DNA from 4 places in the Rhizobium sp. CECT 9324 genome. Region 3 is predicted to be linked to each of the others. Evidence: riboswitches for the same ligand, from Rfam matches in the RefSeq annotation. Region 3 holds a riboswitch; each other region holds the start of a gene.
The links. A riboswitch is a leader RNA that binds a small molecule or an ion and turns the genes downstream of it on or off. The one in region 3 is predicted to bind cobalamin.
Positions count from the first base shown of each region.

Region 1: linked by a shared signal. The riboswitch ahead of cobU (bifunctional adenosylcobinamide kinase/adenosylcobinamide-phosphate guanylyltransferase) and the one ahead of LQ231_RS07070 (aromatic ring-hydroxylating dioxygenase subunit alpha) in region 3 are both predicted to bind cobalamin.
Region 2: linked by a shared signal. The riboswitch ahead of bluB (5,6-dimethylbenzimidazole synthase) and the one ahead of LQ231_RS07070 (aromatic ring-hydroxylating dioxygenase subunit alpha) in region 3 are both predicted to bind cobalamin.
Region 4: linked by a shared signal. The riboswitch ahead of fdhA (formaldehyde dehydrogenase, glutathione-independent) and the one ahead of LQ231_RS07070 (aromatic ring-hydroxylating dioxygenase subunit alpha) in region 3 are both predicted to bind cobalamin.

Region 1 is NZ_CAKKMZ010000001.1:2,740,094-2,747,407, forward strand. It holds gene cobN (cobaltochelatase subunit CobN) at 1-1,062, opposite strand, end outside; gene cobW (cobalamin biosynthesis protein CobW) at 1,308-2,384, opposite strand; gene cobU (bifunctional adenosylcobinamide kinase/adenosylcobinamide-phosphate guanylyltransferase) at 2,388-2,915, opposite strand; cobalamin riboswitch at 3,111-3,479, opposite strand; gene LQ231_RS13455 (hypothetical protein) at 3,560-4,345, opposite strand; gene LQ231_RS13460 (ATP12 family protein) at 4,411-5,214, opposite strand; gene LQ231_RS13465 (HAD-IA family hydrolase) at 5,226-5,879, opposite strand; gene LQ231_RS13470 (RluA family pseudouridine synthase) at 5,876-6,871, opposite strand; gene crcB (fluoride efflux transporter CrcB) at 6,968-7,314, opposite strand, start outside.
Region 2 is NZ_CAKKMZ010000001.1:2,861,997-2,869,310, forward strand. It holds gene LQ231_RS27220 (helix-turn-helix domain-containing protein) at 31-789, shown strand; gene LQ231_RS14015 (acyl-homoserine-lactone synthase) at 907-1,548, shown strand; gene LQ231_RS14020 (DUF2865 domain-containing protein) at 2,084-2,785, shown strand; gene bluB (5,6-dimethylbenzimidazole synthase) at 2,736-3,494, opposite strand; cobalamin riboswitch at 3,537-3,729, opposite strand; gene LQ231_RS14030 (hypothetical protein) at 3,771-4,604, opposite strand; gene LQ231_RS14035 (NAD+ synthase) at 4,647-6,326, opposite strand; gene LQ231_RS14040 (LTA synthase family protein) at 6,517-7,314, shown strand, end outside.
Region 3 is NZ_CAKKMZ010000001.1:1,444,846-1,452,159, forward strand. It holds gene LQ231_RS07060 (GGDEF domain-containing protein) at 1-906, shown strand, start outside; gene LQ231_RS07065 (DUF6656 family protein) at 940-1,545, opposite strand; cobalamin riboswitch at 1,851-2,054, shown strand; gene LQ231_RS07070 (aromatic ring-hydroxylating dioxygenase subunit alpha) at 2,153-3,397, shown strand; gene LQ231_RS07075 (hybrid-cluster NAD(P)-dependent oxidoreductase) at 3,399-4,484, shown strand; gene LQ231_RS07080 (BA14K family protein) at 4,800-5,240, shown strand; gene LQ231_RS07085 (CorA family divalent cation transporter) at 5,382-6,377, opposite strand; gene LQ231_RS07090 (PhoX family phosphatase) at 6,486-7,314, opposite strand, start outside.
Region 4 is NZ_CAKKMZ010000002.1:794,713-802,026, reverse strand. It holds gene LQ231_RS23485 (RNA polymerase subunit sigma-70) at 1-772, opposite strand, end outside; gene nrdF (class 1b ribonucleoside-diphosphate reductase subunit beta) at 1,002-1,955, shown strand; cobalamin riboswitch at 2,025-2,227, shown strand; gene fdhA (formaldehyde dehydrogenase, glutathione-independent) at 2,397-3,587, shown strand; gene LQ231_RS23470 (zinc-binding dehydrogenase) at 3,827-4,846, opposite strand; gene LQ231_RS23465 (SDR family oxidoreductase) at 4,918-5,706, opposite strand; gene LQ231_RS23460 (nuclear transport factor 2 family protein) at 5,703-6,032, opposite strand; gene LQ231_RS23455 (LysR family transcriptional regulator) at 6,131-7,042, shown strand; gene LQ231_RS23450 (N-acetyltransferase) at 7,208-7,314, opposite strand, start outside.

The DNA.
Region 1 (7,314 bases), 1.3 Mb from region 3:
GTGACTGACAAGATTGGTCTCGACCCGGTCATCGAAGCGGGCCGCCGACTTGAACGAGACGGCACGCGTCAGCACCCTTCCATCGACCTCTGGCAGCGACACGCTCATTGCAAGATCGCGCGCCGACAGCCCCTGGCTCGACGCTTCCCATACCGCTTTCGGTGACGAGGAAAAGATCGCCTGCAGCACCACGGCACCCTGTTCGTCGAGAATGGTCGAGGGATTTTCTGATCCCGGCGCCGAGACGGCAAAACCGGTCATGTTGATCACCACCTCCGGCGGCACGTCACCAAAGACAGCCCGCAGTGTCTCGACCGAGACCTGGTCCTTCAGGCTGGAAACGAACACCGGCAGCACGCGCAACCCTTCCGCCTGCAACGCCTCGATCATCGCCTCGACCGGTTTCGTCTCGCCGCTCTGGACAAGCGCGCGGTAGAAGCATATGGCCGCGACGGAGGGTGGTGCAGGGGCGCGCTCTGCCTGCACATCCTGCCACTCCGCAATACCGATCGCGCCCCTGCCTGGCCACCAGATGCCGGCTTTCAGCAAGGGACGTGCCGGCTCCGGCTTGTCGCCATTCGATAGCATCGCTTCCGCATAACCAACGAAATGCGCCGTATTGCGGTCGCCGCCTTCGGTCAGGTAGCGCCACAGTGCCGAACGGTCGCCATCCGTGCACAGACTGAACGGATCAAGCCCAGCATCGGGCTTGTCATCGCCGGGCAGCGTCACGATCAACGCCCCCTTGGCGCGCGCCGCGGCCGTCAGCGCCTCCAGCGCATAGTGGAAATAACTGGCGCCACCGAGCGCCCTGACGATGATCAGTTTCGCGTGGCGTGCCGTGCGTTCGACATAGGTATCGACCGACATCGGATGCTTGAGCGCCATCAAACTGGCAAGGCGCCAGCTCGACCCGGACCCCGCCGCTGCGACGGCCGTAGCCACCGCCGACAGTTCTGTGTCGGCGGCAGACAGAAACAGGATTTCGCCAGGCGACTGCCCAAGATCGATCGCTTCGTCTCCGTCGGCAATCGAGCCTTTCTGGGCGAGAAGAAGATGCATTACAGGGCGCCTTCCGTGATCGATGCGATAGCCGATACCCCCCTCTGGCCTGCCGGCCATCTCCCCCTCAAGGGGGGAGATCGCAAACGGATAGCTCTCGCCTTAAAACGGCACCCCCTCATTTCCACGCCACACCTTACAGGACGCGCAAGGCATGCGATCAGCGGATCTCCCCCCTTGAGGGGGAGATGGCCGGCAGGCCAGAGGGGGGTGCTGTCGCGGGTCATCTGTCTATTCTTCTGATGTCAGGCCGCCGCAGCCTGCACGGCTTCGACAACCGCGCCGAAATCCCATTCATGCAGGCCGATCACGACAAGGCGGGTCTCGCGCTTTTCGCCAGAAGTCCATGGCCGGTCGAAATAGGTTTCGATCCGTGTGCCGACAGCCTGGATGACGAGCCGCATAGGCTTGCCGGGCACGTCGATGAAGCCCTTGAGACGCAGGATATCATGGCTCTCGATCACCGGCTTCAGGCGATCGACGAAGGCCGCCGGATCGGCAATCGAACCGAGCTTCAGGACGAAGCTCTCGAATTCGTCATGGTCATGATGATGGTCATGTGCCGCGCCGCTTTCGTGCAGCGCCTCATGTTCCAGTTCGTGATGCGACTTGCGATTGTCGATATCGTCCTCGGTACCGGCACCGATGCCCAGCAGCACCAGCGAAGAGACCTCGCCATTGCGTGCTTCGACCATCGCCGGCTTGCGCTTCACCCGGCCGGTCACCTCGGCGCGAACGGCGGCGATGGCGGCGGCATCAAGCAGGTCGGTCTTGTTCAAGACGATCAGGTCGGCGCAGGTCAGCTGGTCCTCGAAAAGTTCTTCGATCGGGCTCTCGTGATCGAGGCTTTCATCCTCGGCCCGAGCCGCATCAACCTTGTCGTGATCATCGGCGAACCGGCCGGCGGCAACGGCTGCGCTGTCGACGACGGTGATGACGCCATCGACGGTAACGCGCGTGCGGATATCCGGCCAGTTGAACGCGGCGACCAGCGGCTGCGGCAGCGCAAGTCCAGAGGTCTCGATGACGATGTGGTCCGGCTTCACGTCGCGCTCAAGCAGCCTCTGCATCGTCGGAATGAAATCGTCGGCGACCGTGCAGCAGATGCAGCCATTGGTCAGCTCGATAATGTCGTCTTCGGTGCAATTGTCGGCACCGCAGCCCTTCAGCACGTCGCCATCGACGCCAAGATCGCCGAATTCATTGATGATCAGAGCGATCTTCTTGCCATTGGCATTCATCAGCATGTTGCGGATGATCGTGGTCTTGCCCGCGCCGAGGAAGCCGGTGATCACGGTGGCGGGAATTTTCTGCTGCAACATGGTTCAACCCTTCATTTTCAGCGGCAATCCGGCCGCGACGAAATACACGTCCGCAGCCTGGGCTGCGATCATCTGGTGAAGCCGTCCGACATGGTCGCGAAAATCGCGCGCCATCCGGTTTTCCGGCACGATGCCGAGGCCGACTTCATTGGAAACAAACACGACCCGGGCTTTCAACGACGGCAGCAGGTCCGCGAGTGCGCAGCTCTCTGCAGCAACATCACGTCCCTCCTCCATCATCAGATTGGTGACCCAGAGCGTCAGGCAATCGACCAGCACCACCCGGCCGGGATCGTCGATCCGCGCCAGCATGCCGACAAGGTCGAGCGGCTCTTCATGTGTGGTCCAGCCATGGCTGGCGCGATCGTGCTTATGGGCTTCGATACGCGCGCCCATCTCGTCATCCCAGGCGCGACCGGTGGCGAGGTAGTTGAGCGCAAGGCCGCTGTCGCGGCAGATTTGTTCGGCAAAGCGCGACTTACCGGAACGAGCGCCACCCAGGACAAAAACGGAAGAATCAACGGACTGCATGATTCAGACATGCTCCGCAATACGGGAGCAGGAGAACGGCGTGACCGACAAAATGCCGTCGCCAAGCAGACCAGGCCGGTACGCATCCCGAACCGGATGCACCGTCCCGCGCGACCATGAGGTCCCGCAGAAATCAAACGTCGCCACGACAACCTCCGTGCTGGCGCCGGGGATCTCTCCCCATAAATTGGGCCTTCTCGGCCCGTCACGGACGGCAGGTCTCCTGGCTCGCAGCTGCCGGCGAAAACGCCAACGGATCCTCCTCGCCTTCCCAGGGCTTGAGGCAGTCGCGAAAAGGCGGACGATTCGTAGATAAAGAGGCGTCCAACCCCGGCTGATCGCGCTGCCACCCCAGTGGCTTTTCCGGTTTCCTGCATCCAGCACCGACCGCACCTGCGATCCGTCATGCCTTCGGCACCAAAACCGGATGGAAAACCCTCGCTGCTCTACAGTCGCGGGGTCGGCTGCGTTTGGCAGTCCCGGTCTGGGTCCCTGCCTCCGCATTCCCTTTTGCTTTCCAGGCCACACTTCTGTCGCCCGAAAACCATCCAGGTCAAAGGATTAGGCCGTGACTTGCGGCAAGTCAATCAAGACCGGCCGCGCATCAACGGCTATTGACGAAATTCGGGATTGGCAGGTCAGGACTAGGGCGCCAGGCACTCGGCATCCGTGACCGGATCGCATTGTCCGTCAAGCCGAACAGACCCACGGGCTCCCTGCTCCACCGGGCCACCTTGCGCCGGCGCGTTGCGGGCTTTTGCCTTTGGCGGCTGAACCACGGGAGCCACAATCACCGGAGCAACGATTTCCGCCGGCAAGGGAACCGGAACTGCGTCAACGACGGGCGTAGGCGTAGCCGCCGCAACCGGTGCTGCAGTGCGTAGCGGCGGCGGCGTGACAGCAGCCGCAACGGCAGGAGCGGGATCGCTCGCAAACCGCGTCGACATCGTCTTCGGCGGCCGCACCGTCCTGATCCGTGGCACAGTCAGCGAAAAGGCAAAACGGATTCGGGCGGCGATTTCTTCGGCCAGCGGCTCGCGGCCAAAGCGCGGATCATTGGTCGGGCTATTGACGGTAAAGGTTCCGGCGGCAACCGGCTCGCCGATCTCGATCGACGCAGCCGTGACGGTAAAGCGCACTTGCTCGAAATAGCGCCGGGCATTCAGGCCGGTTCCGAACTTGTCGATCTTGACCAGCAGTACGACGCGCTCGGCGTCAGCCGGCGGCCGGGTCGAGGCAATCGCCGCCGCAACCCGCCGATCGATGCCCTTGATCAGATCGTATGGAACGCTTGCATCGGCCATCACTGTTACGTCGCGCACATAGTAGACGAGCGGTCGACGAATACGGTTTTCCCCGGACAGGGAACAAGCGGACAGGACGAGGAGGAGCCCGAGCGCAAAAGCGATGCGGAAACTGCGAGCAACCATCTGGACAACCCCGACGCGGTGATTCTAACCCGTCCGAGCATTGGTCGATTATGGTTAGCCCTTCGTTAATCCTGACTGTCGAGGGCAGCAAACAGCGATGCTGCGGCGGCTATTTCACTGTAGCGCGCCGCGCGACGGGCGTCAGCCTCCTCGTCGCTGCCCCAGTGCTCGATCGTCCAGTCTTCATCGAGATGGGCAAGGTCCCACACCGTATCAAGATCGAAGGCACCATCGGCAAAAGCCAGCGCCAGGATCGAAGAACCGGCAAGCGTCGTCACGACATGCAGACAGGACAGACGGAAGGCTTCCCGGTAGCGTTCAAGACCGGCCGCATAGGCTTGAAGCGCCTGATCCGGCTGTTCCTGGTGGATCACGCCTTCCGCCAGGATGAAATGGGCCTGATGCGCTTGCGCAACCCAGGCCAGAACGGGATCCCAGCGGTTCGCTTGCCGGTCGACAAGCTCCTGCGGGCTATCGGCGCGGTAGCACAAAAGGTCACTGCCGGCAAAACGCACGATCTCGTCGAACACTTCGGAAAGGTTGAGGCTGACAGCATCGATCGCGGTATTGGCAAGCTTGGTGATCGGCATCGTTGCCGGATTGATCACCTGATCCTGCGCCGCCCATTCGGCAGAAACCAGTTCGGCCGCCTCCTGCGTCGGCAAACGCAGAGTATTCTTGGCGGGCGTCTTCACCGGTTTTCCGTCGAGATGGATCGCAAATCCCTCCCCGTCGGCGGAAATCGACACGGTCGTGTAGAACCGCTTCGGCAACGGCCGTTTCATTTGGATCTGCGCCCGGCGCACCGGATCGGCATCGCTCTGTTCCGGAATGAACGTGCCGGAAATGGCGCTGAGCTCGTCACGCATGATTAGGGTCCTCAGTGGATATAGGCGAGAAGATCAGCCGGGCGGTCGACGACCGCATCGGCACCGGCTTTCCAGAGTTCATCGACCGAGGCATAGCCCCAGGAGACGCCGATGGCGGTCGCGCCTGCAGCCTTGGCCATCTGCATGTCGAACACGGCATCGCCAATGACGATCGTCTCATACGGTGCAATCCCCGATTCGTCACAGCATTCCGTCACCATCGCCGGGTGCGGCTTCGACGGGCAGTCATCGGCCGTGCGGCAGAACTGGAAATGCGGCGCAAAGCCGTGGCCTTCCAGGACCATGGCCAGCCCGCGTCGCGACTTTCCCGTGACCGAACCCAAGACAACATCGTCTCGGGCGGCCAGCGTGTCGATCACGCTGCGGATACCGTCGAACAAAGGCTCTTCAAAACCGCTGTCGCGACGGACGTCACCGAAGATCGACTTGTAGTAGGTCGCCATCGCGACCGCCTCGTCATCGGCATGCGGCTTGCCGTCCATGCGGGCAATGGCAATGTCGAGCGTCAGGCCAATGATCGCCTTGGTCTCGGCGACCTCAGGTTCGCGCTTGCCGAATTGCAGGAAAGTCCGGCGCATCACCTCATGGATCAAGCCGACGCTATCGACCAGCGTGCCGTCGCAATCGAACAGGACCAGCTTCATTCGTGATCTTCCCGCTCACCCGACGCCATGTCGAAGCCGAACAGGTTCCAGGTCTGCACCATATGCGGCGGCAGAGGCGCCGTCACCTTCAGGCGTCCGCCATCCGGATGCGGGATGTCGATATGCCGGGCGTGCAGATGCAGGCGCTTCTGCACGCCGCCAGGGAAGTCCCAGTTGTGATCGTCGTCGAAATATTTCGGATCGCCGATGATCGGATGTCCCATATGCAGGGCATGCACGCGCAGCTGGTGGGTACGGCCGGTATAAGGCTCCATCTCCAGCCAGGCGAATGTATGCGCCGCCGTCTCCAGAACGCGGTAATAGGAGATCGCGTGATCGGCACCGTCCTCGCCATGTTTGCAGACGCGCATGCGGTCGCCCTCATCGGTCTGGTCCTTGACCAGCCAGGTCGAGATCTTGTCACTCTGCTTGCGCGGCACGCCCTTGACCAGCGCCCAATAAGTCTTCTTGGTATCGCGCTCACGGAAGGCGGCAGTCAGCTTCTGCGCTGCACCGCGGGTCTTGGCCACCACCAGAACACCGGACGTGTCGCGGTCGAGGCGATGCACGAGGCGCGGCTTCTCGCCCTTCTTGCTGGTCCAGGCTTCGAGCATCTTGTCGATATGGCGCACAAGGCCGGAACCGCCCTGCACGGCAAGGCCCGCCGGCTTGTTCAGCACGATGACCTTTTCGTCTTCATGCAGCAGCATGCGCGACAGGAGTTCACCGTCTTCGGAATGCTTGAGATCGTGCGAGCCGATCGGACCGGATTTGACCTTGAGGTCGACGTCGAGCGGCGGAATGCGAACCACCTGCCCTGGCTGAACGCGTGCATCGGTCTTCACCCGGCCACCATCGACGCGCACCTGGCCGGAGCGCAGAAGTTTCTGCAACGGGCCGAAGCCAAGCCCCGGGAAATGCACCTTGAACCAACGGTCCAGGCGCATGCCGGCCTCGTCGGCTGCCACGGTGATATGTTCGATGCCTGCCATGATATTCAGAACTTTCTTTGTCGCCACAGGCCCTGCCTGCGCCTTTTTATGTGCGCTTTAGAGCATTTCGCCGCAATATGGAAACAGGAAAACCGATTAGCCGAAGCTGCGCGCCAGGCCAAGGCCCAGCACTGCTGCTCCGATCGACAGGATGACACTGGCAGCGACATAGACAAGCGGCATCACCAAGGCACCCCGTTCGGCCAGCACAATGGCGTCCAGCGTAAACGCCGAGAATGTGGTGAAGCCGCCCAGAACGCCGGTAATCAGCAGCAGTCGCAAGGCATCCGAAGCGCCGAAGCGCACCATGACCACATGCGACAGAAGGCCGATCGCAAACGAACCCACGATATTGACCGTCAACGTTCCCCACGGGAAGTTCGGCCCCATCAGTCGCAAGGCCGCCATACCGGTCAGATAGCGCAAAACAGACCCGATGGCGC
Region 2 (7,314 bases), 1.4 Mb from region 3:
TTCTGAACCCTTGGTTTTAGGGTTTTTTCCATGGCATCTGCGGAGGCCTATTTCGGACTGCGTGATTGGCTCGAGCAGGATCAGCGTGTCGAGCCTGCGCAATTTTTCAATCGCATGCGCCAGACGTATTCCCTCGTTCACCTGCTCTATTTCGACGGAATGATCGTTGACAGTCGCATTGTCGCCCACAGTCTTTACCACACGCCGTTGGCAACTCTGAACAAGCTGACGAACAATCTGCGCGACACACTCATGCTGGCCCCGCTGAGACATGCAGACTTGGCGGTTCAGCCATTCGATTGGCGGGATATCGCCCCCAAAACCCTGGCAGGGCAAAACCTCGCAAAACTTGCACGCCTACTTCGTCTGAACTCGGTCGCTGCGTGCTACCCCATGCTGTCTCACAATGGCCGAGCCGCTTTCCTCGTCATACAGGCCGATATGGAAGAGCATGAGTGGACGCATCTGCGCCGGGTGCATGATCGCGACATTGCCGCCCTAGCTGTCAGCTTTCACGCAAAAATGCTTGCACGCAAGCGTCCAGACGCATATCCGCGGCATGCGCCTGACAGGCTCACACGGCGAGAGATTGAGACCTTGTCGTGGGTGGCAGCCGGCAAGAATTACTGGGAAATTGCTGCAATTCTCGGGATCACCGAGCGCACCGTGCGCTTTTTCATGTCCAATGCCCGCCGAAAACTCAACGTGATGACCAACCCGCAGGCAGTTGCCGAAGCGCTCTGGCGCAATCTGATTGCGAATCCGCACGAGGCATTGGAACTGATTTAGCCCTTCTCCGACCTCATGGAATATTTGATTGCAGACGCGTAGCTGTCTCTACCGAAAGTTTCATCGGTCAACTGCAATCGCCATCCTCGGCACTCCATTCAACTGAAGGAGTGACGAATGATCAGGATCATTAACGGCGCCAACCGCAAACGCTATCCGTCCGAAATCGACGCCATGCATCGCCTGCGCAAAACAATCTTCCACGATCTCCTGAATTGGGACGTTGGCGTTCTCGGCGAGTGGGAAATTGATCACTACGACCAGGCCAATCCGCTTTACGTACTATCCTACGGGGACACCGGGCGTCTGCGGGGCGCTCTTCGCCTGCTGCCAACCCTTGGACCGAACATGCTCGACGATACGTTTCCCATCCTGCTGGGCGGGAGCCAAGAAATTCGCAGCGCAGCAATCTGGGAATCGAGCCGTTTCTGTATCGATCCGGAAATCTCGCAGGACCGCGCCAGCAACCAGGTCACCATTGCCGCAGCCGAATTGATGTGCGGCGTCGGAGAACTCGGATTGGCATCAGGACTGAGCCACATCGTAACCGTCACCGACATATTCCTGGAGCGCATGTTCAAGCGCATGGGCTGCCCGGGCACGCGTATTGCCGCCCCGCACAGGATCGGTTCCGTGCAGGCGGTTGCCGTTGGCTGGCAGATCACGGACGACCTGCTCACCCGGATGAAAAGCATCGCATCGATCCGTGGCAGCGTCCTGGAGCAACCGATGACGCTCGAAATGGCACGCGCGGCTTAAACAACAGGATTGACCGCCAACGGCGCAGCAGCGATGGCGGTCAATGTCGGCATCGTCATTTTACTTTAGCTTTAACTGGCGTATTCTCGCCTAGCTGGTGTAGGAGCAGGCGCGGGCACACGGAGTGCGACGCGCCACCGGGAAATCGATTTTGCCGACGAGGATACCAAGACTTCTAGTTGCTGCGTTCTGCTTGGCCTGGGTCCTGCCCAATTCGGCTTCGGCGTCGGTCGTTTGTGAGCGACTGCGCGACCGACTTGCGAACGCGTCAACAATCATCGGTGACAATCCCGAAATCGATCGTTATGCCAGCGCCATTGCCCAACAAAATCTGGAGCTTCGCAAGGCGAAGCAGGACCAGAAGAGGTTACGCTGCCTGACCTCCGCGGTCGTGATTGTGCGCCCGGACGGAGGAAACGATTGCGGAGACCTTTCCAAGGCAATCGACAGGATGGAAGAAAACAGGGACATCCTCACAGCAAAACTACAGGAAATTCGATCAGGCAGCGCTGCAAGTCAGGGCTCGCGGACGAGATTGAGCGAAGCATTGGTGGCCAATGGTTGCAGCCCCGACACCGACGCGACGCTTGCGAGCGAGCCAGAGGAAGCTCAGCGCGTCCCCTATCTCGACACGTTGGCCGAACCGTATGAAGTCAGCCGCAACGCCCCGGGTGTCCTGTCCGACCAGCCAGCCCCGCTGCCCACCGGCAATATCCGCACTCTGTGTGTGCGTACCTGCGATGGCGGCTTTTTTCCGATTTCGTCCAACACTTCGGCGATGAATTTCGCCCGGGACGCAGGCCAGTGCCAGCAGATGTGCCCGAATACCGAAACCGAACTGTATTTCCACGCTCCAGAGTACAGTGAGACATCGGACATGATTTCGGCAGTGACCGGCAGGCCATATCGCGACCTTCCCAACGCATTCGCCTATCGCAACCGCACGGCCGGGGAAACCAAGCAATGTGGATGCGATCTTGCCCGTTATCATGAGCAGGCAAGACAACGATTGAGCCCGAGGCAGGCTGCTCCGGACTACAAGTCTTCCATCCTCACCATCGCGCCAAAGCCGCAGAGCCAATCGGCTTCTGCAACCGTCGCACCGCCGCTGGAACGCGCCTATGATGGCAGCGCCTCGAATATCCGCAAGGTCGGCCCACAGTTTCTGCCTCCGGCGACGGGGGCGATCAATCTGAGGAAGCCGGCGGCACCTGGTCCGCAGCCTCTACAGGAATGACACCGGCCGCAGTGTTGAACGCGGAAGGCCGGTCTCCCCAGCTGTTTTCGTAGACCAATTCGTCGAGCGGCAGGCGCGATCGCCAGCCTTTGACCTCAAGCTCCGGTGCCGAGTAGAGCGTGTCGACATAGCCGAGGCAAAGATAGCCGACGACTTCAATAGGGTCGGGAATGCCCAGGATCCGCTTCAACTCGCTCTCGTTAAAAATGCTCACCCAGCCGAGTCCGACACCCTCGGCGCGCGCCGCGAGCCATAGGTTCTGGATGGCGCAGACAGTCGAGTAACTGTCCATGCGTGCATTGTGTGTGCGCCCCAGCACAACGGGACCGGCGCGATCCCGATCGCAGGTCACACAAATGCCGAGGGGTGCCTTGCGGATCCCCTCGAGTTTCAGCGCACGATAGGCCGCTTGTTTATCGGCATCGAACATCGCAGTGGCCTCGCGGTTGGCCCGGTCGAAAGCGTCCCAGATTTCACGCTTCCGCTCATCATCGCGCACCAGCAGAAAATTCCACGGCTGCATGAAGCCGACGGAGGGCGCGGCATGCGCAGCACCCAACAGGCGTCGGACAAGGTCGTCCGGCAAGGGATCGGAAAGAAACTGATCACGCACATCGCGGCGCGTATGGATGGCCCGGTAGACGGCATGCTTTTCCTCCGTCGAAAAGCAACCGGCCCGGACGAGAAACTCGTTCGGTTCGTCGTGCATCGTCAAATCCCCAACAATGCGCAACCGCCCGCCGTCCGCGCGGGCAAGTCTATCTCATCAGGCCGGTCTTCTGACTTGGCATCTGCTGCACACGCCGCCTTCCCGGTCTTGTCCACCAGTGGCCGGGTTTCCCCTTGCGCGCGCATCCACCTTACAGCGTTGGGCACGTGCCGGATTTGCGCCGGCTTCCCGATTCTCCCGCAAGACTGCGGGCACCTGATCGTCAATCTTGTAGACCGATCGCTGGAGGACGCAAGCATCAGCCTGCGACGAGCATCAGTCGGTGACGGGGAAATAGCGGACAAAGGCGAATTCATCGCCATCGGGCGACCAGTTCGGCACATTGATCGTGCCCTGCCCGCCGAAGAGTTCGAACAGGGTTTCTGGCGAGCCGCCATCCATATCCATCAGCCGCAGACTGACCTCGTGGTCGCGCGGGTGATCGAACACGTCCGGCGCATAGGAGAGGTACAGAAGCTTGTCGCCCTTCGGCGAAGGATGCGGGAACCAGTCACCGGTATCGCTGTAGGTGATGCGTTCGACATCACTGCCATCGGGATGCATGCGCCAGATCTGCATCAGGCCACTGCGGCTGGAGTTGAAATAGATCCATTCGCCGTCGGCGGACCAATCCGGCCCGTCATTCCGCCCCTCGCCCATGGTCAGCCTGCGTTCCTCGCCGCCATCCACGGAAATCGAGTAGATGTCGAAGACATCCTCGCGAATGCCGCAATAGGCAAGGTTGCGACCGTCAGGTGACCAGCCATGCCAATAGGATGGCAGTTTTGCCGTCACCTGGCGCGGCTGCCCGCCTATGGCGGGAAGCACATAGATGCAGGATTTGCCGTGCTCCGTCTTGTCCGAGATGACGACCAGAGATCCGTCCGGCGATATTCCGTGATCATTGTTGCATTCGATCGCAAAACCGGTGTCGAGTTGTACCGGTGCTTGTCCACCCTTCGGCGAAAGCCGGTAGAGCAGGCCGTTTTCATTGATCAGCAGATAGGAGCCGTCCGGCGACCAGTTCGGTGCCTCGACCAGATCGGCGGTCTGCCAGACCACACGGCTCAGCCGTGTGCGGATATTGTAGATCTCGACCGAACTGCGCATCACGTCTCCTCCATGCAGCCGCGAAATCGGTTTCGCAGCCCCTCAGCGATCGCGAAAACGGTTGGTGATCGGATAGCGACGGTCGCGGCCGAAATTCTTCTGGGTGATCTTGACCCCCGGCGCCGATTGTCGACGCTTGTATTCGGCCAGATAGAGCAGGTGCTCGACCCGGTGCACGATTGCGATGTCGTGGCCGCGGGCAACGATGTCCTCGACCGCCATCTCCTTCTCGATCAGGCATTCCAGGATATCGTCCAGCACCGGATAGGGCGGCAACGAGTCCTGGTCGGTCTGGTTCGGTCGAAGTTCGGCCGACGGCGCCTTGGACAGGATATTGGCTGGGATCACTTCGCCCGATGGACCGAGTGCGCCCGGCGGCACATGGGCATTGCGCCAGGCGGAAAGCGCGTAGACCTGCATCTTGTACAGGTCCTTGATCGGATTGAAGCCGCCATTCATGTCGCCGTAGAGCGTCGCATAGCCGACCGACATTTCCGACTTGTTGCCGGTGGTAACCACCATCGAGCCGAATTTGTTGGAGATCGCCATCAGGATCGTCCCGCGCGCACGGCTTTGCAGGTTCTCTTCGGTAATCCCGCTTTCCGTGCCTTCGAACATTTCGGCAAGGCTCGACAGGAAGCCTTCGACCGGATCGGCGATCGGCACGATATCATAATGGCAACCCAGTGCCTTGGCGCAGGCTTCGGCGTCAGCAAAGGAGTCCTTCGACGTGTAGCGATAAGGCAACATGACGGTGCGCACCCGCTCCTCCCCCAGAGCATCGACAGCAATTGCCGCGCAAATGGCCGAATCGATCCCGCCTGAAAGGCCGAGCACCACGCTTTTGAAGCCGTTCTTGTTGACGTAGTCGCGGAAACCGAGAACGCAGGCGCGGTAGTCTGCCTCCTCCTTCTCCGGAATGCGGGACATCGGCCCTTCATCACAGCGCCAGCCACTTTCGGTCCGCTTCCAGGTCGTGACAGACAATGTCTCCTCGAACTGGCTCATCTGAAACGCCAGCGATTTGTCACCATTGAAGGCAAAGCTTGCACCGTCGAACACAAGTTCGTCCTGGCCACCCAACTGGTTGGCAAAGATGAGCGGCAGGCAGGTCTCGATCACCTGGCGCAGGGCCACCTGATGACGCACATCGACCTTGCCACGATAAAAAGGAGAACCGTTTGGCACCAAGAGGATCTCGGCCCCGGTTTCGGCCAACGTCTCGCAGACGCCGGCATCGTTCCAGATTTCCTCGCAGATCGGCACGCCGATGCGCACGCCGCGAAAGTTGACCGGTCCGGGCATCTCGCCTTCGACAAAGACGCGCTTCTCGTCGAATTCGCCGTAGTTCGGCAGATCGATCTTGTCGCGAAACGAAAGGATCTTGCCGCCATCAAGAATGGCCACCGAATTATGCCGTCCCTTCTCGCTCTGACGCGGGAACCCGATGATCACACCAGGGCCGCCGTCGGCAGTTTCTGCCGCCAGTTGCTCGACGGCAGACAGGCACGCGCTGAGAAACGCTGGCTTCAGCACGAGATCCTCAGGCGGGTAGCCGGAAATGAACAGCTCCGTCAGAAGAAGCAGATCAGCGCCCTGAATTGCAGCTTCCGACCGCGCAGCGCGCGCCTTCGCCAGATTGCCGACGACGTCGCCAACCGTTGGATTGAGTTGCGCAATGGCAATGCGCAGGACATCTGTTTTTTGCAATGTTTCGCTCATGATCAACGGTTTAACCGCTCGATTGACGGATCGCAACGGCGTCTGCCAACCAAGCGTGCGGTCGCCACCCAACCATCGATCAAAAACGGGGAACAATCGGGCCTTTGGCACAGTTCATGTAGCGTTCATGACGAATATGTGACAGCTATGCGAACCTTTGATGAAATTGGCTTTTCTCGCGGAGAACTCTGTGGCTGATACGCGTGCGAAATCGGTAAATTCCAGCCTTTTGGCAGCAGCTGTCGGCACCACACCCCGCCGAGATGAAGCGCGTGCCACCGGGCGTGCCGGACGCATCGTTTTCCCGCTGATCAACACAGCATTGCTGGCGATCGTCACCATTGTTCTCAGCGAATGGCTGGCGCGCGGAAGCCTGAACGATATCGCCGACTACATGCTGTCGCCCGCTCGCCCGGGCATGATTGCAGCAGGCATGCTTTTTTTGATGATGCTGTTTGGCGATGCCATCGTCGGGCGTGCCTATCAGTCGGCGTTGCTGATCGTACCGCTGTCGCTCCTGCCCGCCTTCTTGTCCGGACAGAAACAACTGTTCCTGTCAGATCCGCTGTTTCCGAGCGACCTGCTGTTCGGTCGCCAGATCGTGGAACTTCTGCCTGTCATGGTTGCTGCCCGTCCGCTTGCGGCGGCGGGCATGGCGCTATTGGCTTTGGCTATCCTTGGTGCACTTGGCTACTTGATCTTCGTCAGCCGCCGACTTTTCCCGCGCATCCTTCCCGTGGTCCGCATTGGTCGCACGTTGGTCGCAGCCCCGATCCTCGCCGGTTTTGTCACGCTGATGGATCCGATGGCATTTTCCTATGTCCGCGATCGGCTGAATATCGTGCCGATGATGTGGGACCAGAAGGAAAACTATCGTCACAATGGCTTCCTGCTTGCCTTCGCTTTTAATGTCCCGATGGCCAATGTCGGTGCGCCGGACGGCTACAACAATCTCGCGGTCTCAGACATTCCGACCGACCGCCTGCCC
Region 3 (7,314 bases):
GAGGCGCTGGACGAACTGGGCCGCAAATACCTGCCCCATCACCATGAAGATGGCCTGCTCAGCCGCCAGAGCGGCCAGGTCCGCGCGGAGATGAGCAATTTCATCAATCTGCTCAACGAGGAAAAGATTTCCCTCTCCGACTATGGTCGTGCCATCGGCAATGCCTCGAAAACCATCCTGACAGAGGCCGATCTCGAGGGAACGCCGCTTGGTCAGTCGATCAAGGCGCTCAAGGCCGCGACCGAAAAACGCGCCCACCAGAACAGCAATGTCGTGCGCGCCGTGGTCGACAAGACGGCATCGCTGGCCGACATGCAACGCGAGGCCGAGGAAGCCGAACAGGCGAAATTTGTCGATCCGCTCACCCGTCTTGCCAGCCGCCGCGCCTTCAACAAGGCCGTGGCAAAGATCTATGCCAATCCGGAAATGCCGGTTCTTTGCGGCGTTGCCGTCGGGGAAATCGACGATTTCACCCATATCCAGGAACAGATGGGGCCGGCTGTCGCGGAACGTTTCCTGATGCAGGTTGCCAAGGTGCTCGAGGCCGCATCCGGTGGCGGCGACCTTGCCTGCCGCTTCGATGCCGGCCGCTTCGGTCTGTTGCTCTATACGTCCGACGCGGATGAAATCAGCCGTGTCATCGAGCTGGTGCGCGCCAAGCTCAAGGCAACGGCCTTTGTTGGCTCGTCCAGCGGGCGCACTCCGGGTCAGATGGCCATGTCCTTCGGCGTCTGCTTCTCCGAACAGGCTCCGAATGCGTTCGATTTCACCAATTTTGCCGAGAAGGCGCTTGCCACCTCGAAGGCCAATGGCGGCGACACCGTCACGATTTATGGCGCCAACGACTATACGTCCAAGGATTGGCTTATCTACAAGAAGAAGCCGGTGGGTGGCTTCGGCGTCTGAGCCGGTCCTGAGCCCGGCTAAGCAGGCCTGGGGTCAGAGCTTGGCGATGATCTTGCGGATTTCCGTGTCGCGGGCACCCAGCATCAACACATTGCGCAAGGCTTCCCGTGGGTCGTGGGTGCGAAACAGCAGCCCGTTGTCGCGGATCGACCGGTCGACGACCATGGCCTTCTGCTCGGTTTCCGGCTTGATTGCCACGGCAAAATACATCCGGGTATAGCTCTGCCGGATCTGTTCGAAGAATTGCTCGCTGCCGCCGATTTCGGCGAAGAAGTTGGCAATGTAGAAGGCCCATTTCACGTCGGCATATTGGGCGAAATTGGTGCGTGCCGCCGTGACGTGACAGTAGCCGAGATGCGGGCTGTCATCGAGCGTCTTGTGAAAGATAATTTTCGGAAACTGGATCGAGCGATGAAAGCCGTTGATCCGGCTATGGGTGGTCTCCGCCGCCGTTTCCAGACGCCGCCCGGTACGCACGGCCACCTCCGCATAGGTGAGGTAGCGCTTTTCCTCCGAAAGCCAGTCGTCGCGATGGCGCGAGATGCGTCCGGTGCGCAGGAATTCGGTATGCGCGGCCTTCGTCGCAGTCGCGCTTTTGTCCGGGACTTTCGGGGCCGCGTAATATCGAAGTTTTTGCATGTCGAGGCTCTGACGGTTACTGGCTCGGTACGCCGATCTTACAGCGACATGGTTAATCATGATTTGCGTCTACTGTGGCCCCTTGAGGTTTCGCGAGGCTTGCCGCAATGCAGTTCTTGCTGCGACCTGCACAGATTTGTCATTTTGCGCCATCGCAATAGTCACAGACGTCACTGAAACGACCTATCCCCAAGAAAAGACACATCATTTTTGAGGAGCTGCTTTTGGCGCATTTGCATGGGCATGTCGCAAACATTCCCGGACGTGTCGTTTCGCAATGCAGCACCCGACGGCTGGCTGTGTTTAGATATCGGCAAGCTCGAGGTGCTGCCCCGTAGGGAGGGTGGGAAATCGGGAAGCCGGTCAAAATCCGGCGCTGCCCCCGCAACGGTGGTGGAGATTCGCGTGACGGCAAAAGGCCACTGGGAAGATCCTGGGAAGGCGCCGCACGTAGTCTGGCAACAGACGTCTCCAGAGCCCGGAAACCAGCCTTGATGCAAGGATATATGAGGTCGCGGTGGGCGGCCGGAGATAGCCGTGATCGCCCGTTTCGGGTCGATTGGTGCTGCGCTCCTGTTCCATCGCCGGTGAAACGAACGAGGACGACATGGATCTGCACAGCACCGTATTGCGGCAGTTGAAGAACCGCCGGGAAGGCTTCAGCCTGGAGCAGCCTTTCTACATCGATCAGGATTATTTCAAGCTCGACATGGAGCAGATCTGGTACCGCGACTGGCTGTTCATCGGCCATGACTGCGAGATCCCGCGCGCCGGCAACTATTTCACCGCTCAGGTCGGCGACTATCCGATCGTCATGGTCCGCGGCAAGGATCAGGTGATCCGCGCCTTCCACAACACCTGCCGTCACCGCGGCCACCGTGTCTGCACCTCGGATCGTGGCGCGTCCGCCAAGCTGGTCTGTCCCTATCACAACTGGACCTATGATCTCGATGGTTCGCTGGTCTTCGCCCGCCAGATGGGCGAAACCTTCGACAAGAGTGAATTCGGCCTGAAGCCGGTTCATTGCGAAAGCGTCGCCGGCTATATCTTCATCTGCCTGGCCAATGAGCCGGCCGATTTCGCCCCGGTCCGCGCGTCGATCGAACCCTACATGAAGCCGCATCGGCTTGCCGAAGCCAAGGTCGCCCATCGCAGCACCATCATCGAGAAGGGCAACTGGAAACTCGTCTGGGAAAACAACCGCGAGTGCTATCATTGCGCCAGCAACCACCCGGAACTCTGCCGCACCTATCCGGAAGCCCCGACTGCGACTGGCGTGCAGGGCGCCGGCGATGATCCGGTCATCGCTGAACACTGGGCCCGCTGCGAAGCCGCCGGTCTGCCGAGCACCTTCAATATTGACCCGTCCGGCCAGTTCCGCACCGCCCGCATGCCGCTAATCCAGGAGGCCGAAAGCTACACGATGTCCGGCAAGCGCGCCGTCAGGCGCCCATTGTCTGACGATGTCTCGACCTCGCATATCGGCACCATGCTTCTCTTCCACTATCCCTCGACCTGGAACCACATCCTGGTCGATCACGCGATCTCCTTCCGGGTCACGCCGCTGTCGGCCGAGGAAACGGCGGTCACCACCACCTGGCTGGTGCACAAGGATGCGGTCGAAGGTGTGGATTACGATCTCAAGGAACTGACCCATGTCTGGGAAATGACCAATGACCAGGACCGCTCGATCGTCGAGGAAAATGCCTTTGGCATCCGTTCGCCGGCCTATGAGCCGGGGCCCTATTCGGTCGAGCACGAAGGTGGCGTCATGCAGTTCGTCGACTGGTACACGACCTTCATGATCAACAGGCTGCAGGGCGACAAGGCCCGCCTGTCTGCGGTGGCCTGAGATGAATATCGCTGTCACCCAGTATCGCCATGTCGATGAGATGCGTCCCTGGTCGGACCGGGAGCACATGCTCGAATGCGTTGCCGTCACGCCGGAAGCCCCCGACGTGATGACCTTCACCTTCCGGCCGAACAAGCCGGGCCTGTGGTTCCGCTACCAGCCCGGCCAGTTCGTCACGCTGGAGATCCCGGCCTCGCCGGAACCGGTGATGCGCACCTATACGCTGTCGTCCAGCCCGTCGCGGCCCTACACGGTGGCAATCACGGTCAAGGCGCAGAAGGATTCGATCGGCACCCGCTGGATGTTCGACAACCTGAAGCCCGGCATGGCGCTGAAGGCGATCGGCCCGCTCGGCGATTTCTCCTATGCCCGCCATCCGGGCAAGAAATACCTGTTCATCTCGGCCGGCTCCGGCATCACCCCGATGATGTCGATGAGCCGCGACATGGGCGATCGCTCGCCCGACAGCGATATCGCCTTCCTGCATTGTGCGCGTTCGCCCGACGACATCATCTTCCGCTGGGAGCTTGAGGCCAAGGCGCGCGACATGCCGCATTTCACGCTCGGCTTCATCATCGAGCAATTGGGTCGCGGACAGCTCTGGTCGGGATTGAAAGGCCGCATCGACAAGGCGAAGATCGCGCTTCTGGCCTCTGATTTCCTTGAGCGCACTGTCTTCTGTTGTGGACCGGAGCCGTTCATGGCCACGGTTCGCGAGGCTTTGTCCGGCGCCGGCTTCGACATGAGCCAGTATCACGAAGAGACCTTCCAGCCGGCCAAGCCGCAACTGCCGATCGTCGTCGCCGACCATTCTGATGGCGAGCAGCCGACTATGGTGACATTCGCCATGTCCGGCAAGGACGGCCTTTGTGCGCCGGGCCATACCGTTCTGCAGGCGGCCCGTTCTGCCGGCGTGCGCATCGGAGCCGCCTGCGAATCCGGTCTCTGCGGCACCTGCAAGGTGCTCAAGATTTCCGGCGAGGTCGAGATGGAGCACAATGGCGGCATCCTCGATGAGGAAATCGACGAGGGCTACATTCTGGCCTGCTGTTCGCGCCCGAAAGGCGATATCGAAATCGAGGCCTGAAGGTCGCAGGTCTGTTTTCAAGAGGCGTGCCGCATTGCCGGCACGCCTTTTGCGTTTCATCCGGGATTTGCGCCCGGCGCATGGCCTTCGTCATGACTTTGTTTCGATGGAACAATTTCCTCTCAGCCCCGTTAACAGGCAATCGCGGTCGCTTGGTCGCGGCCATCGAAACAGGCGGCGGCATCAGTTTTAGAATAAAACCAATGTTAATGCTGGGTTCAGGATGAAGCCGTTAATTTTCGTTTCAGGATCAGCAGTCTCAAGGCATGGGCCGGGACATAATGCTGGTCGCGGAAAACGCAGGGAGAAAGTCGCATGAAGACTGCATTCAAACGTATGGCCGGTCTCGTACTGGCTGCCGCCGTCGGCTTTACCGGCATCGTGCCGGCACAGGCCATGAGCCTGCCGCGTGCGCCGGTCGAGGCAAGCTCCGACGTCGCCGAGGTTCAGTACCGTCGTCGTGAATATCGCCGTCACTATAACCGCGATCATTATCACAACGGTCACCGTGGTTACTCGCATCGTCGCCCGGGCTATCGCTATCACAATGGCGCCTGGTTCCCGCTTGCGGCGTTTGCAGCCGGCGCGATCATTGGCGGTGCTGTGGCCTCGCAGCCGCCGCGCGCCAGCGCCGGTGGTATCAATCCGAGCCACTACCAGTGGTGCGCCAACCGCTACCGCTCGTATGACAGCCGCAGCAATACGTTCCAGCCCTACAACGGTCCGCGTCAGCGTTGCCTGTCGCCCTACTATTGAGCCAATACCTCTCTGATCGGCGTGCCCGAACAGCTCGCCCCGTCAGCGCTTCAATACCCGGCCTCGTGCCGGGTATTGTCGTTTTGGCCAATGCTGGTCTTGCCACACGCTGGTTTGGGCCAGACGCAGACGCGCATTTACTTAGAGAATGCCCGCCCGCCTGAGCAGATACCAGGCAGCGGCGATTGAGACCGCGATGAAGCCGATGGCAAAGATCGTGCCGTCGGCCTCGGCGGCGAACGGCAGATTGGATGTGTTCATGCCGAAAAAGCCGGTAACCAAGGAAGGCGGCAGCAGGAACGCGGTCATCAGCGACAGGATGTAGAGGTGTCGATTGGTTTCTGACGACAGTTTCGAATCGATTTCTTCATGCAGCAGCCGGGCGCGCTCCTGCAGGGCATGGACGTCGTGATCGACGGATTCCAGCCTGGCTGTCAGCCGCTGTGCCACTTCATCGAAGCCGAATGGCATGTCCTCGTCGTCGCTGGCCGCCGCGCGGCGCATCAGCGACAGCATGGTGCGCAAATGCCGGTAGAGCCGGACAACCACACGCCGCACCGGCGCCAGCCTGCGCCGCTCGTCACGCAATTCGCTGTCATAGACGACATCCTCGATCGCGTTCAGCTCCTCGGTCAGGTCGATCACCACCGCGATGATGCCACGCTGGAATTCGGCCACCAGCGTTTCGAACAGATGCATCGGGCTGCGATATTTCGTGGAATTCTTCTCGACTGCGGCCCGCACCCGGTCGAGCGAGCGGATCGGTTGCAGCCTGGTGGTGATGATGTACCGTTCCCCCAGGGCAAAGTGCAGCCAGCCGAGATCGCGTGTCTCCTTGTCGAACTCGCGCTGAAAATCCACCAGCGTGCCGAACACCATCTGGTCGTCCACCGTCAAGGCGGCGTGCGTGTCGTGTGTGGTCAGCACGGAACGCGCCTGCTCCGTCAGCCATTCGAAACCGTCGAGCAGGGCGCCGACGCGCGCATCCGCGATGTTCAAATGCAACCAGAGAAATCCGGGACCTTCGGCCAGCATCGCAGGCGTGACCTCGGCTGAAAGCCGTGTTGCCTGGCCCGAGACCGGATCGATCCGGTAACCCCAGACAAGGCCCGGCAGGGCATGGATTGCATTGAGCATGGGCGGCTGTCCTTCGAAGCTGTATGCGGCGGCGAGACCTATGCGGGCGGAGAACGCAAAAAGCGCGCCGGTTTGCCGGCGCGCTCCATGATGGTTCATGTCGAGGGCTTAGCCAATCCTGGCATTGTCCTCTCGCTTGACGGCGACGATGGTCGAACGCGGCAGCTTGCCTTCGCCATCCGGGAAGGGCGCGCCCGGATGCTGGATGCCGACAAACATCGTCCGCTTGTCGCCCGTCCAGGTCATGCCGGTCACTTCGCCGCCTTTCGGGCCGGTGAGGAAGCGTTCGATGCGGCCGGTTGCCGGATCGCCGGCAAGCATCTGGTTGTTGCCCTGGCCGACGAAATCGCCTTCGTTCGAATCCTCGCCATCCGTCTGGATCCACAGCAGTCCGGTCGAATCGAACATCATGCCGTCCGGCGAGTTGAACATGTTGCCGGAATTGATGTTCGACGAACCTGCATAGGCATCGCCCTTGTGCACGTCCGGATTGCCGGCCATGACGAACAGGTCCCACTTGAACTTGCCGTCTGCGTGGTCGTCGTTTTCCGGATACCAGCGTACGATCTGGCCGAACTCGTTGCTTTCGCGCGGGTTGACGGCACTGATTTCCATCACGTCGCCACCAGCATTGGTGCGCATCTTGCCGTCCTTCAGGACGCCGCGATGGCTGTTGTTGGTCAGCGCGCAATAGGCTTCGATGGCGACCGGGTTGACCGCGACCCATTCTGGACGGTCCATCGTGGTCGCACCGACCTTGGAGGCGGCCTGGCGGGTAAAGACGGCGATCTCGTCTGCCTTCATGCCGGTGGTCTCCGGCGTCAGCGCCAGCCATTCGCCGGTGCCTTCGTCGGAGAATTTCGCGACAAAGAGCGTGCCTTCGTCGAGCAGCGTCGATGTGTCGCCGCCCGGGACATAGATGCCGGCGGAGACGAAC
Region 4 (7,314 bases), on a different contig from region 3:
AGCGGACATCCTCGGCAAGCAAACTGACAAGCGCGCCGACATCCCTGCGTTCCCAAGCCGAGACGAAGGCGTTCAGCAATTCACCCTGCCGGTCGGCCGAAGTAAGCAGAGGCTCCTCCCGGCTCGGGTCGGGTGGACGTCGTTGACGCAGGGTGGCGCGCGCCCGTTGCAGGGCGCTCGTCACTGCGGGCACGGACAAGTCGAGTAGCCCGGCAGTCTCTGCTGCGGAAAACTCCAGAACATCGCGCAGCAGAAGGACCGCGCGCTGCGTCCCGGGAAGATGCTGCAGCGCCGCCACAAAGGCCAGGGACACCGTTTCACGACGAGCCAGATGGTGGAACGGATCACCCTCGTCGGAAAGGTCCTGATCTGGACAGGGCTCTACCCACACGCGACCCGGAACCAGCGTGCCAAGATCGGAAGTTGACTGAATTGCCGGCCCATGATCCGACGACAAAAGCCGCTTGGGGCGTTTCGAAATCAATCGCAGGCAGACATTGGTCCCGATCCGGTAGAGCCACGCCGCGAAAGAGCCGCGCCCATCATAAGTCGCAAGCCCGCGCCAAGCTGCGAGAAGGGTTTCCTGAAGTGCGTCGTCAGCGTCATGTGGCGAGCCGAGCATACGGTAGCAGTGACCAAAGATCTGGCGACGATGCAGGTAAATCAGACAGCCGAACGCACGCTCATCGCCCGAACAGGCTTTGCCGAGAAGGTCTTGCTCGCATTGAACCGGGGGGAAGTCATGCATCTTCAACCGAATGCGCGTTGGCACACTTTCACGCCTAGGTTAACCTTATGGGAGCTTGGGGGACGATGCAACAGTTCAGCTATCTCAATAGGGGCGGCCGCGCACCGAGCCGATCAGGTTTGCGCTTTTGTACAATCTGCCTGCACCGCCAAATTCCTATGCTGTTCCTCCCCGACCGCTGCGCGCGAGGCCATTCGGCTTGCGGGGGATCGGCTCGAGGAGCGCAGGCTGAACGGCGACTCAGTCTGGTTGCATGGGCCCTATCCGCGCCATTAACTGGAACCGCATCGAGGACGACAAGGACCTCGAAGTCTGGAACCGGCTGACGGGGAACTTCTGGCTACCGGAAAAGGTGCCGCTGTCGAACGACATCCCGTCCTGGGCAACGTTGAAGCCCGAAGAGCAGAAACTCACCATCCGCGTGTTCACCGGACTGACGCTGCTTGACACCATCCAGAATGGTCAGGGTTCCGTGCGGCTGATGGAAGATGCTGCGACCCAGCACGAGGAAGCCGTTCTGTCGAACATCTCGTTCATGGAGGCCGTTCACGCACGCTCCTATTCATCGATCTTCTCGACGCTATGCTCGACACCCGACGTCGATGACGCCTATCGCTGGTCGGAAGAGAATGAGTTCCTGCAGCGAAAATCGGCGCTGATCATGGAGCAATATGCCTCGGGTGATCCGCTCAAGAAAAAGGTGGCTTCGGTCTTTCTCGAAAGTTTCCTGTTCTATTCCGGCTTCTACCTGCCAATGTACTGGTCGAGCCGCGCCAAGCTCACCAACACCGCCGACATGATCCGCCTCATCATCCGCGACGAGGCGGTGCACGGCTACTATATCGGTTACAAGTTCCAGCGCGCCGTCGAGCGCCTACCCGAAGCGAAACGGCAGAGTATTAAAGACTTCGCTTTCGATCCGCTGCTCGAGCTATACGACAACGAGGCCAAGTACACGGAGGCGCTTTATGACGCCGTCGGCCTGACGGAAGACGTCAAGAAGTTCCTGCACTACAACGGTAACAAGGCGCTGATGAACCTTGGCTACGAGGCGCTGTTCCCCCCGGAAGCCTGCAATGTCAATCCGGCGATCCTGTCTGCCCTCTCGCCGAATGCCGACGAGAACCATGATTTCTTCTCCGGCTCGGGGTCTTCCTACGTCATTGGCAAAGCGGTAGCGACCGAAGACGAAGATTGGGATTTCTGAATAGGCAGGATGTCGTCGCGCACGCCAGACATGTCGCATTCCCAAGCGCGGCGAAGTCACAGCCGTGATCTTTTAGACCTCGCTCACGGTGCCGCCGCGACAGAATTCGTGGCGGATAATTTGGGAAGCCGGCGTGATGCCGGCGCTGTCCCCGCAACGGTAACGGAACAAAAACCCGACGAATGCCACCGGTGATAACACCGCGAAGGCGTTGGGCAGCCCATAAAGACAGTTCCGAAGTCCGGAATCCAGCCCTGAGTGTTGAGCAGACCGATTGCGGCGGGCAATCGAGGGGCAATGGGCAGTGTCGCCTGACCTCTCCATTTCCGTTGTGGTCGCCATGCCCTGGAGCCGGGTTTCGTGTCTTCCAGGGAAATTCAATGACTGGACCGTGTCGCGGAGGAGCGGCGCTGTTTGGTTGCAACGATGGAGGAGATGAAAATGAGCAAGAACCGAGGCGTCGTATATCTGCGACCCGGCAAGGTCGAAGTCCGGGATATCGACGATCCGAAGCTTGAGGCCCCCGATGGCCGCCGCATCGAGCATGGCGTCATTCTCAAGGTCATTTCGACGAATATCTGCGGATCGGACCAGCATATGGTTCGTGGTCGAACGTCAGCGATGCCGGGTCTCGTCCTTGGCCACGAAATCACCGGCGAAGTCATCGAAAAAGGAATCGACGTCGAGATGCTCGAGGTCGGCGACATCGTTTCCGTACCATTCAACGTCGCATGCGGCCGCTGCCGCTGCTGCAAATCGCAGGACACCGGCGTCTGCCTCACCGTTAACCCGTCACGCGCTGGTGGCGCCTACGGTTATGTCGACATGGGCGGCTGGATCGGTGGCCAGGCGCGCTACGTCACCATTCCCTACGCCGACTTCAATCTCCTGAAATTCCCGGATCGCGATAAAGCGATGTCCAAAATTCGCGACCTCACGATGCTCTCAGACATCTTGCCGACCGGATTCCACGGCGCAGTCAAAGCGGGCGTTGGCGTGGGATCAACGGTTTATGTCGCAGGTGCCGGCCCGGTCGGTCTTGCTGCGGCTGCATCAGCACGTATCCTCGGTGCGGCAGTCGTGATGATCGGCGATTTCAACAAGGATCGTCTCGCGCACGCCGCCAAGGTCGGTTTCGAGCCCATCGACCTTTCCATGAGCGATCGTCTCGGCGACATGATTGCGCAGGTGGTCGGCACAAACGAAGTCGACAGCGCGATCGATGCGGTCGGCTTCGAAGCACGCGGCCATGCCGGCGGCGAACAGCCGGCCATCGTCCTCAACCAGATGATGGAGATCACCCGCGCCGCTGGCTCGATCGGCATTCCCGGTCTTTACGTCACCGAGGACCCTGGCGCTGTCGACGAAGCAGCCAAGCAGGGCAGCCTGTCTCTTCGCTTCGGACTTGGTTGGGCAAAGGCACAGTCGTTCCATACGGGCCAAACGCCAGTCCTGAAATATAATCGGCAGCTGATGCAGGCGATCCTGCACGACCGGCTACCGATCGCTGACATCGTCAACGCCAAGATCATACCGCTTGATGACGCCGTTCAGGGGTACGAGAGCTTCGATCAGGGGGCAGCGACAAAATACGTCCTCGATCCGCATGGTGATCTTGCAAAGGTCGCGTAGTCTATCGAAGGCAATGTCTTCGTAGTGACGCCAATGTTGAACACCCGTCATTCTGGCGGGTGTGTCTGGCCATCCAATGAAGGACCGCTTTCGTGAAGAGTTTCGGGCGCCTGCCGGCGTACGAAAGTCTTCACGACGGTGGTCTGGCTTGGGCACCTCGAAGCAAAGAGCGGACCTTGCTTCAGAATTTCACTGTAACGCCGCGCCCCAAGCGAGAGCGGTAAGCTTCATCAATCATGTTATCGCGTGAACACGGTCTTCCCCCGGGTGCGCCCTTCGATCATGTCGCGGATAGCCTCGCGGGCTTCGGTCATTGGCACCACCGCTCCGACTTCGGGCGTTATGTTGTTGCGGATGACGAATTGCATCATGGCCTTCATTTCCTCGAGTGTACCCATAATGGTTCCGCGGATGTCGATCTGTTCGACGAAGATGCGCAGCAGATCGGTCTCGGCGGTGTGGCCAGTCGTGATGCCGTTGATCACCAAAACGCCACCCCGTTTGACAGTTTTCAGGCTGTCTGCCCATGTCGCAGCACCGATATTGTCAACGACCGCGTCAACGCGGCGCGGAAGCACGTCACCATGCCGGAATATCCGGTTCGCACCAAGCCGCTCGGCGATCGCTGCGCCTTCATCATTGCGGGTCGTGACCCACACTTCGAAGCCAGCAGCCCGCCCCATCTGGATGAGCGCCGTCGACATACCACCCGAAGCCCCTTGCACGAGAAGGGTCTGGCCGGGGATCAGTCGTGATTTGGTGAAGAGAGAGCGATAAGCCGTGAGCCAGGCAGTGCCAAGCAGTGATGCATTGAGCGGGGACAGACCTTCAGGAATAGGCACCGCGTTGCGCTTCGGAACCGCGACATAGTCAGCCATTGTTCCGGGCACAAGCTCGCTGAGAACGTGCCAGTGAGGGTCGATCGTCTCGTCGCCCCTCCAGCTATCTGTCCCCATTACCGGGTAGAGCACGACGGACGTCCCGTCTTCGAGCAATCCTGCCGCGTCATTGCCCAGGATCATCGGGAACGGGATCGGCTCCTCTTGGGAGGTCATCCCGCGAAGGGTGAAGATATCGTGCCGGTTTAGGCTGGCATGTGTCACTTTCACGCGCACCCAGCCCTCTTTCACGACCGGATCAGGGCGTTCGCCGACGACAACAGAGGCAAGGGGGTCGTGGAGATTCGCTTCTTTTGCAAAGACGGCGAACATGGTGTTCCTTTCAAACCGGAATGGGAGTCTGGTGCTGCGCGGTGGCATCGATCGATTGTCATCGGCCGCATACAGACACCCGCCCTCCCTAAAAAGAGGACGGGTGTCGGGAGGCACCCTCAGACCGTGCTGATGGTACCGCCATCGATTACAAACTCGGCGCCGTGGATCGCAGCAGCACGGTCGGAGGCGAGGTAGGCGATGAGGTCGGCCACCTCTTCTGGCTCGGCGCCGCGCCCGATCGAGATCCCACCCAAGGCATCGAGCACGGACTGCCGCGCATCCTCAATCGTGCCGCCATTGGCAGTGCGAAGCATTTCGAGAAAATCTCCGGTGGCTTCGGTCATGATCCAGCCAGGCGAGACGGAGTTGACCCGCACGCCCTTGGGACCGAGCTCTTTCGAGATTGACTTGCTGTAGGTTCTCAGCGCGGCCTTCGCGGCGGCGTAGCCCGTCGTGGATTCAGGCAGCGGCAGGACGGACTGAATTGAGGTGATGTGCACCACAGTGCCCTTGCTCCGCTCAAGCATCTGCGGGATCAACAGGCGATCGAGCCGGACGGTCGCCAGCAGGTTAAGGTTCAGTTCGGCGAGCCAGTGATCATCCGTCAGCGCGGCGAAGCCACCCGCCGGCGAACCCGAGCCACCGATGACATGGGCAAGGATGTCGATGCCGCCCAGCCGCTCAAGCGCCGCCTTGGCGACCGCTTCGCTGCCCTCTGCCGTGGTCAGGTCTGCCTGGACATATTCAACGCCGGCGATCGGGTCCTTGATCGTGCGGGCGGCCGTGACAACACGGGCTCCGCCGGCGAGAAAACGCTCGACCGTGGCGCGACCCAGACCCTTGGTGCCGCCGCTGACGAGCACGCGCTTGCCAGCGAACTCTTTGGAATCTGCCTGGATGCTCATACTGTAGTCTCCAGGCTCTTGATGGCGTCGTTCGCCAGCGTTACGCGATAGGTGAAGCGGATCGGGCTGCCCGGGAAGTCTCCATGAGCGGGACCTTCGAGCACGACATTACCGTCTTCTTCGCGAACAGCGTCGGGCGTGAAGATCGCCTTTACCGCGATCGCTTCGTCCTTGAGTAGCTTGCGGATCTCAGCCAGGCCCTCGTAACGCTTGCCGTTGTCGATGAAGACGGCGTCATCCAGGAAGGGCTTCATCATGCCGTCGATATCGAGACGGGCGTTTGCCTCGACATAGTCGGCGATCGGCTTGGGTAGGTTCATTGACATGGTCATCTCTCCTCAGTGGTGATGAGGCTAAGTTAGCGATGGACTTTTCTCCTGATAAGCAAGATAAAGTGCGATGACGTGTTACGGAAATCGGGACAATGACTCGGCATTCGCTGATCGAACTTGAAGCGGTTCTCGCCATCGTTCGCTGCGGCTCGTTTCGAGCGGCGGCGCTCGATCTCGGCATGTCGACCACGGCCATCAGCAACGCGGTGGGCAAGCTCGAGCGGCAGCTTGACGTGCGTTTATTCAATCGCACCACGCGCAGCGTCTCGCTCACCTATGCGGGGCGGATCTTCGTCGCACAGATCAAACCTGCGCTCGAGGGCATCCAAAAAGCGATGAATACGGCGCGCTCCCAACAGGAGACGCCGTCCGGCATCTTACGCATCAATGCCTTCGCGACGGCCGCGCGCGAGATCATGGCACCGCTGGTTCTCAGCTATCTGCAGCTCTATCCGCAGGTTCATATCGACATCGTCACCGAGGGGCGGCTTGTTGATGTTGTGGCGGCGGGCTTCGATCTGGGCGTGCGCAGCGCGGATCTGGTGCCCAGCGACGCGATCGCCATACCGCTGGGTAAGATGCGGCGCATGGCGGTTGCCGCATCTCCCGCCTTTTTCGCAAATAGGGCTATTCCCCAGGTGCCGCAGGATCTGCTCTCTTACCCCTGCGTTCGCGGGCGGCTTCCCAATGGCGCATTGTTCCGATGGCGGTTCGAGAAGGAGGGTGAAGAACTGCAACTCGACGTCGAGGGGCCGATCACTCTTGACGAAGCATCTCTGGCGCGGATCGCGGTGGCGAACGGCGTGGGGATTGGCTATTTCATGGAAACCGATGTCCGCGAAGACATCGCAGCGGGACGGCTCGTGCGCATTCTCGAAGACTGGACGCCGCCGCTCGTGCCGCTGTGCCTCTATTATTCCAATCGGCGCAATTCCTCCGCCGCCTTCCAGGCCTTCATTGCGCTCGCGCGCGACTACGCGGCCGGACGGCTCGCACAGCCCTAAGCCTGCTGGTGCGTGTCCGCCGCTTTTGTCATGTGCGGCTGGTGTCCGAACTGACATGTTACGCAAAGCTGTCATTGCTGGTGGGCGGCATGAACTCGACCAAAACACCTTTCCGGCGTCCTCGCCTTGAACCCATTCGTCGGAACGTTTGACCCCTGTCCAAACTCATCCGGAAAATGGGGGAATGCGGTAGTTCGAGCGCTCGTGGACCCGACGGAAACCGACCTTTTCAAGATTCTGCAAGGAGACATTCGGCACGTCCACGTTGTTCG